Regions from separate parts of the Streptomyces sp. NPDC002867 genome, predicted to be linked through region 1. Evidence: riboswitches for the same ligand, from Rfam matches in the RefSeq annotation. Region 1 holds a riboswitch; the other holds the start of a gene.

Region 1 (4,177 bases):
GCCCGCTCGCCCACTCTCCCGGGGGGTGCGCTTGAATGACCGCATGGCTGTGGTCATGGACGAGGGGACGGTGTACGCGTTCGCCGACGACACCGAGGTCACCGAGGGGCGGACCCTGCTCGCCGACGGTGCGGTGATCGAGGCGGAGAGCGAGCCCCGCGGCATCGGCGGCCTGGTGCGGGACGGCTCGGGCGCCGCTCGCGGTGTATGGGTGCAGGTCGTAGGTCGGGAACTGACGGCGGAATGCGACGGCCCGTGCGCCCTGGCGTCAGGACGCTTGTGCCGGCATGCCGTGGCACTCGCCCTGCACGCCGTCGAACGGCGCCTGCCCTGGCACGCCGCACCCGTCGACGACACCCCCTGTGCCCCCGGCGAAGCCCTGGACGCACTCACCGCCGTGGAGAAGGCCGCGGTGCTGGACCGGCTGCTGGATGCTCGGCCCGAACTGCGCGCAGAAGCAGACCAGTTGGCCGTCCACTTGCTCGCCCCGCGTGCCCGCGTCGAACTGACCGCCCTTCAGGAGGGGACGGCGGCCGAGGTCGAGCAGGCCCTGCGCACCCTGGACAGCCACCATCTGAGCACCGGCTATCGCCCGGGCTTCGGGTACACCGACGTATACGAGGTCGCGAGCCGTCTGATCGAGCCGATCATCGAGCAGTACGAGGCCGATGTCCGTCGCCGTCTGGCGCTGGGCATGCCTGACGCGGCCGAGGCCGTGGCCCTCGGCGTACTCGACGGCCTGGACGCCTGCGAAGGCGACTACGACGGCGACGAGGTGCTGTGCTACGCCGGGGAAAGTCTCGCCGAGACCTACGGGTACAAGATCCGTGAACTGATGCGCACCGCAGGCCGAGCCGTGGAGTAGACCCGCCCTATCCCTTCACGTGTCTCGCCGCACAGCCGAGGGCTTGGCACGGTGGCGCGTCGTTCCGGGACGCTTCCGGCCGACAAGCGACAGCGGAACGAGGAACCCGGTGAGATTCCGGCTCGGTACCGCCACTGTGCAGGGGGGACGACTCTCCGCCATGGCCGCCGGCCCCGTTCGGGGCGGGATCGGGGAAGCGTTGATCCCGAGTCAGGACACTCCCGCCGTCGCACCTCGACGAACCGGGGCAGATTTCCCCGAGAACGGGCCGCGCCCCTGGCGGTCAAGACGTGGGTGGCCGTCAGATCACTAAAGAATGTCCGAAGTGCGAATAATGTGCATTTCAATGTTCCCAGGGCGTTCCCATTGCACACCTGAAGGTCTTCCAGAGAGGTTCCCTGGAAGGCCTTCAGCGTGCTGACCTGCAATTTTGTGGTGCCCCCGGCAGGATTCGAACCTGCGACACCCGCTTTAGGAGAGCGGTGCTCTATCCCCTGAGCTACGAAGGCGGGGATCTGCGTGAGATCCGGCGCCTAGCCTAGCGGATAAGCTCTCCGGCCCGGTGGGATTCCCCTTTCCCCAGCTCACGCCCGTGCCGTCGGTCCAGCTCGGCCTTGACGGGGTACAGGGCGCGGCATAGCGTCGCCGGCGTACTGAGCGAGCGCTTGGAGAGGGGCGAGCCGTGCCGCAGCCCGAGATGTCCGACGCCGTGCGCGACGGGCTCACCGCGCCCGGCGCGCCCTTCGCCGTCGTGCGGGGCGAGGACGGTGCGCTGCAGTACGCGGCCGGGCCGCGCACGCTGCGGGAGTTCGTCGAGGCCACGTGGGCCTACGGGGAGCGGCCGTTCCTGATCGCCGAGAGCCGGACGTACACGTACGGGGAGTTCTTCGCCGCCGCCTGCGCCCTCGCGCGCCGCTTCACCGACGTCCACGCGCTGCGGCCCGGCGACCGGGCCGCCATCGCGATGCGCAACCACCCCGAGTGGCAGATCGCCTTCTGGGCCGCGCAGTTGGCCGGACTCGTCGCCGTGCCGCTCAACGCCTGGTGGACCGAGGAGGAGCTCGCGTACGCGCTCGACGACTGCACCCCGGCCGTGCTCCTCGTCGATGGCGAGCGGCTGCCCCGCGTGGAGGCGTGGCGGCGGGCGAACGGCGTCCCTACCGTCGTCTTCCACCACGACGGCGCGACCGCCGAAGGGGTCGAGCGGTACGAGGACTTCGACGCGCCCGACCCGCTCGCCGGGCCGCCGGCCGTGGACGTGGCGGCGGAGAGCGACGCCACCATCATCTACACGTCGGGAACCACCGGCCGTTCCAAGGGCGCCGTCGCCACGCATCTCGCGCAGGCCGGGGCCACCGTGCATCCGCGCTACCACGCCACGGCCGCCGCGCTCGGGCGCGGACTGGTGCCGGGGCAGGGGGCGGCCCCCGTCACCCTGATGACCTTCCCCTTCTTCCACGTCGCGGCCTTCACGACGCTCTACGCGATGATGGGCGTCGGCGGCGCTCTCGTCCTGATGCGCAAGTGGGACGCCGGCAAGGCGCTCGCGCTCGTCGAGCGGCACCGGGTCACCCACTACTCCGGTGTACCGACCACCGCGCTGCAACTCCTGGACGCGGCCGAGCGGGCCGGCTCCGGCCTGGAGACGCTCACCAATCTGAGCACCGGCGGGGCCGCCGCACCGCCGGACCTGGTGGCGCGGCTGACCGCCGCGTACGGGCGGCGGATCGAGCCGCGCAGCGGGTACGGGCTCACGGAGACCAGCGGGGGAGTGCTGGCGAACTTCGGCGACGCCTATCGCGCGCACCCCGGCAGCGTCGGCCGCCCCGCGCCCGCCGTCGAGGTCCGCATCGCCGGGCCGGGCGGCGAGTCGCTGCCCGAGGGCGAGGTCGGCGAACTGTGGCTGCGGGGCCAGGGTGTCGTGCGGGGTTACTGGCGCGACGAGCGGGCGACCGCGGAGGCGTTCCGCGACGGCTGGTTCAGGACCGGAGACCTCGCGACCGTCCGCGACGGGCGCGTCAGTGTCGTCGACCGGATCAAGGACATGGTGATCCGCGGCGGCGAGAACGTGTACTGCGTCGAAGTCGAGGGCGTCCTGCACGACCATCCCGATGTCGCCGACGCCGCCGTTCTCGGGGTGCCGCATCCGGTGCTCGGGGAAGAGGTCGCTGCCGTCGTGCAGCTGCGGCCCGGTGCCACGGCCGATGCGGAGGAGCTGCGGGCGTACGTCGGCAAGGCGCTCGCCGCGTTCAAGGTGCCCGCGCATCTGGTGTTGCGCGACGAGCCGTTGCCGCGCAATCCGACGGGCAAGATCCTCAAGCGGGAGCTGAGGGCCGGGTTCGGGACCACCTGAAGCAATCGGAGGCCGGCTCAGGAGCGGGTGATCCGCACCCGGTACACGTCGCCCTTCTCCTTGCCCACCACCGAGATGCGCACCCCGTTCTCGGCGTCCCTGAAGGTCTGGCCCGGCTGGTAGGGCGCGTCGGACAGTTCCGCGTGGACGTTGGGGCTGCGGGTGCAGCCGCCGCTGCCGGACTGGCTGTCCACCACCGTCACCGGGCCCTGACCCGTGTCCACGCTCGACCTGACCCGGTAGATCAGCACGCCCGGCTCGCACACGGCGTCGTCGTTGCCCGCCCGGGTCCGTACCTCCACCGCGTAACCGCTGTCCTCGCCCAGCGGCACGACCGCCAGCTTGGAGCCGCCGGCGGTGGCGAGCGGCGTGAGCGCGTACTCCGTCGTGCCCCGCGCGGAGGCGCAGCGGACCTGGTCGTTGTCGAGCCAGCCCAGCTTCCACTTGTGCCAGCCCAGCAGGTCGTTGTTGGCGCCCCAGTCCTCGGACATGATGTCCCAGTGGCCGGCGGCGCCGCCGCCTCCCGCGGTGTAGAGGTCGGGCAGGCCGAAGACGTGGCCGTTCTCGTGCGGCAGGACCCGGTACCCGGTCCTGGCGTACGATCCCGAGCCGTCGTCCTGGCGGCTGTAGACGAAGGACGTGTTGGCCAGCGGCACTCCGTCCGCGTACGGAGCCTCGTCGTTGCCGGAGAAGGTCACGGACAGCACGGTGTCGAGTGCGGACGGGCCGGCGTTGGGGGTGACGAGCACGTTGACCAGGTCGTACCGGCTGAAGTCGACCTTCGCGTCGGCGACCTTCACGAGGTCCTCGACGAGTTTGCGGTAGCCCGGCTCGTACGGTGACCCGCGGTCTATCCCGTACGCCGCGAACGGCAGCGGCATCCGCAGCCAGTCGCTCACCGGGGCGTGGGGGCGGTAGCTGAGCCGGCCGTACGAGCTGGTCCTGAACCACTCGGAGGT
Region 2 (4,177 bases), on a different contig from region 1:
AGCGCGTCGACGTCGGTGAAGTTCGACATCAGCGGCACCGCGCACACCGCGACCCGGAGCACGTCCTCGCCGACCGGCGGAGCGACGACCGACTCGCGGACCGCGCCGCGCAGGGACACCCTCAGGCCGTCCTCCTCGTCGATGCCGAGCCCGTGCGCGTACGGCAGGACGCCGAACGTCCGCCGCCCGGTGAGCCCGTGCAGCATGTCGAGTCCGGGCTCCAGCAGCGTCACGTCCCCGCGGAACTTGTTGACCAGATAGCCGGCGACGAGTGCCTGGTCCTCGGGGGCGAGCAGTGCCGTCGTCCCGAAGAACTGCGCGAACACCCCGCCGCGGTCGATGTCCCCGACCACGAGGACGGGCAGCCGCGCGGCCCGCGCGATGCCCATGTTCACGATGTCCGTGCGCCGCAGGTTGATCTCGGCCGGACTGCCCGCCCCCTCGCAGATCACGGCGTCATACGTGCCCCGCAGCTCCTCCAGGCACGCCATGACCGGTTCGAACAGCTCGCGCTGCCGGTTCCCGTGGTAGCCCTTCGCACTCATCTCGCCGATGGGCTTTCCCATCAGGACGACCTGGCTGGAGCGGTCGCCGCCGGGCTTGAGCAGCACCGGGTTCATCAGCGCGGTCGGCTCCACACGGGCCGCCTGCGCCTGCATCGCCTGGGCCCGCCCGATCTCCGCGCCCTCGCGCGTCACGAACGAGTTCAGCGACATGTTCTGGCCCTTGAAGGGCGCGACCTTCACCCCCCGCCGCACCAGCCACCGGCAGATCCCGGCGGTCACGACGCTCTTGCCCGCGTCCGACGTGGTCCCCGCGACCAGCAGTCCGCCGCCGTTCATGTACGCCTCCCCCTCATGGCCCCCCAGGCCAGTCGCGCGCCCGCGCATGTCGCGAGCGTCAGCACGCCGATCCGCCGGGACAGCCGCACGGCCCGCCCGATGTCCCCGAACTCCACGGCCCGCCCGGTTCCGTTGAGCACCGGCCGGTGCTCGACGCGGCCCCCGTACGACAGGGTCCCGCCCAGCCGGACGCCGAGCGCCCCCGCGAACGACGCCTCCACCGGGCCCGCGTTGGGGCTCGGGTGCTTCGCCGCGTCGGCCCGCCAGGCGCGTACCGCCCCCCGGGGGTCGGGACCAGCGATCGCGGCGAGTGCCGCGGTGAGCCGGGCGCCGGGCCAGCCCGCCACGTCGTCGAGGCGTGCCGAGGCCCAGCCGTAGCGCCGGTGGCGCGGCGATTTGTGGCCGACCATGGCGTCCAGCGTGTTCACGGCACGGAAGCCGAGGAGCCCGGGAACGCCCGCGACAGCGCCCCACACCAGGGCGCCGACGACGGCGTCCGACGTGTTCTCGGCGACCGACTCGACGACGGCGCGGGCGATCTGCTGCTCGTCAAGGAACTGCGGGTCGCGCCCGCACAGATGGGGGAGCCGCGCGCGGGCCGCCTCGACGTCTCCCGTGGCCAGCACCTCGCCGACGAGGAGCGCCTCCCGGCCGAGCGTGGTGCCTCCGATCACGGCCCAGGTGGCGGCGGCGGTCAGGGCGACGGACGCGGCGGGGGAGCGGCGCACGGCACGGGACGCCAGCGCGCCCACGGCGACGGCGCCGCCGGCGCAGAGAGCCGTGTGCAGGGCGCCCCGGCCCCGGTGGTCACGCCACAGCAGTCGCTCGACGGCGCCCGCGGCCCGCCCGAAGGCGGCGACGGGGTGCCCGCGGCGGGGGTCGCCGACGAGCTGGTCGACGACGAGGCCCGCGGTGGCGCCGTACACGAATACGCGGTCGGCACGCACGGGGTCAGTGATCCCGCAGGCGGGGTCCGACGGAGAGGGCTGAACGGCAGCCGGGCATGGCAGAAGTCCTCACTCAGGGTCCGCGCCCTGGTTCGACGTGACCGGCGGCGAGAGTTCCTGGCTCCCCGGGGTGTGATCTTCCCGGGTGACAGTGGCGGGACCGCGCCGGATTCGCACCGGACTTCCTCTTCTGCCGCCGTAGATGGCCCCGGCAGTCCACCACGCCCGCGAACGCCCGTCAACTCACCCTTGACCTGCGGAGGGACAGTGTGCGAAGCCCCACACCCCGCACACGCCGGAGCCGGGCCGGAGGCACACGGGGTGCCTCCGGCCCGGCTCCGGGCGGGTCTGCGTCGTCAGCGGACGAAAGGACTCGGAGAGGAGTCAGGTGACGATCAGGTAGATGCCGTACGCCACGGCCGCGGCGCACAGGGCGAAGCAGGCGTAGGCGCCGGTGCGGACCATGGGGGCCGACCCGCCGTCGGCGGCCGCCGCCTCGTGCTTGGTCAGGCCCACGATGCCCAGGGTGAACAGGCCCACCAGGGCGACGGTGGCGACGAGGCTCACGCCGAACACGGAGCCGAGAGCTGCCCAGTCGATCTTCATGCTGATGATTCCTTACACCGTGGCCGGACGGGCCGGCTCGGGCTCGGCCGGGGCCGGGATGGTGGTCTTGAGTTCGCCCGCGGGCGGCGGGGTGACGGCCGCGATGGCGGTGGTGACGACGCCGGCGGGCTCCTGGTCCTCGGTGTCGTTGACGTTGGTGTGGTCGACGACCTGGCGGCGGGAGACGAACCAGATCGCGGCGCAGGACGCGACCAGGAAGACGGCGACGGCCGCGACGCCCCAGTCACCCTGCTGGGTGACGAACTCCGAACCCGCGGCGACCAGACCGGCGGCCGGCAGGGTCAGACCCCAGGCGACGAACATCCGGGTCGCGGTGGACCAGCGGACCACGCCGCCCTTGCGGCCGAGACCCGCGCCCATCACCGCGCCGGAGCACGAGTGGGTGGTCGACAGGGAGAAGCCGAGGTTGGAGGAGGCGAGGATGACGCTCGCCGCACCGGTCTGGGCGGCGAAGCCCTGCTGCGGCTGGAGGTCGGTCAGGCCCTTGCCCATGGTGCGGATGATGCGCCAGCCGCCGAGGTAGGTGCCGAGGGCGATGGCGACACCGGCGGAGACGATGACCCACAGGGGAGGGTTGGAGCCGGGGGCGATGACGTTCCCGGCGACCAGGGCCAGGGTGATGATGCCCATCGTCTTCTGCGCGTCGTTGGTGCCGTGCGCCAGGGAGACGAGGCCGGCGGAGGTGATCTGGCCGGCGCGGTAGCCCTTGGAGGTGGCCTTCGGGTCGGCGTTCCGGCCGATCCTGTAGGTCAGCCGGGAGGCCAGGAACGCGGCGAGACCGGCCACGAGCGGCGCGGCGACCGCGGGGATCAGCACCTTGGTGACGACGACGCCGCCGTTGACCGCGTCGAAACCGACGGACGCGACGGTGGCACCGATGAGGCCGCCCATCAGGGCGTGCGAGGAGCTGGACGGCAGACCGATGAGCCAGGTCAGCAGGTTCCAGAGGATGGCGCCGACGAGCGCCGCGAAGATGACTTCAGGTGAGATGCCTGATTCGTCGACGAGGCCACTGGAGATCGTCTTCGCGACCTCCACGGACAGGAAAGCGCCGACGAGATTCAGAACGGCGGACATGGCCACCGCGGTCTTGGGCTTCAGAGCGCCGGTCGAGATGGTCGTCGCCATCGCGTTGGCGGTGTCGTGGAAACCGTTCGTGAAATCGAACACGAGAGCTGTCACGATCACAATCGCGAGCAGCAGCGTGATGTGTTCCATTTACCCAGGCAATCGTTTGACGTCATTGACTCGGCGACCGTAGGCAACCTGGGTGAACGGAAGATGAACTGTGCCCGGCCCTGCGGTGTCCGTAAGCAGGTACCGCGCATTCCGCTTGCCCCTTTTCGGCACTCGCGACAGCACCGGGCATCCACTCGAACACACTCCGTCGTCTGTCGCCCGAAGAGGCGCGCCTGACAGGATCTCCGCATGACGGATCACGCGGAGACGGACACGATCGAACGGGCCTGGCAGGACGTCGTCACGACGGCCCGCAGAACCGCGGCGGAGGGTCTCGTGGTCGGCACGTCCGGCAACGTCTCCGTCCGCGTCGGCGACCTCGTGCTCGTCACCCCGAGCGGGGTGCCCTACGACCGGCTCGGACCCGACGACACCGTCGCCGTCGACCTCGAAGGCCATCAGGTCATCGGCACGCTCGCCCCCACCAGCGAGCTGCCGCTGCACCTGGAGGTCTACCGCAGCACACCGGCCGGGGCCGTCGTGCACACCCACGCCGTACACGCCACCGCCGTCTCCACGCTG

What was found. Region 1 has a riboswitch for cobalamin ahead of ACWD0A_RS17315 (class I adenylate-forming enzyme family protein). Riboswitches for the same ligand answer to the same signal wherever they lie in the genome.
Region 2: another riboswitch for cobalamin. It lies ahead of ACWD0A_RS13615 (cobalamin biosynthesis protein); the one in region 1 lies ahead of ACWD0A_RS17315 (class I adenylate-forming enzyme family protein).

Annotation. Positions count from the first base shown of each region.
Region 1 is NZ_JBSFUR010000015.1:144,065-148,241, reverse strand. Features, by position in the region: gene ACWD0A_RS17325 (hypothetical protein) at 44-865, shown strand; cobalamin riboswitch at 944-1,086, shown strand; tRNA gene ACWD0A_RS17320 (tRNA-Arg) at 1,299-1,374, opposite strand; gene ACWD0A_RS17315 (class I adenylate-forming enzyme family protein) at 1,563-3,218, shown strand; gene ACWD0A_RS17310 (M6 family metalloprotease domain-containing protein) at 3,236-4,177, opposite strand, start outside.
Region 2 is NZ_JBSFUR010000011.1:50,320-54,496, reverse strand. Features, by position in the region: gene ACWD0A_RS13620 (cobyric acid synthase) at 1-842, opposite strand, end outside; gene ACWD0A_RS13615 (cobalamin biosynthesis protein) at 839-1,789, opposite strand; cobalamin riboswitch at 1,879-2,025, opposite strand; gene ACWD0A_RS13610 (hypothetical protein) at 2,174-2,395, opposite strand; gene ACWD0A_RS13605 (anion permease) at 2,408-3,634, opposite strand; gene ACWD0A_RS13600 (class II aldolase/adducin family protein) at 3,845-4,177, shown strand, end outside.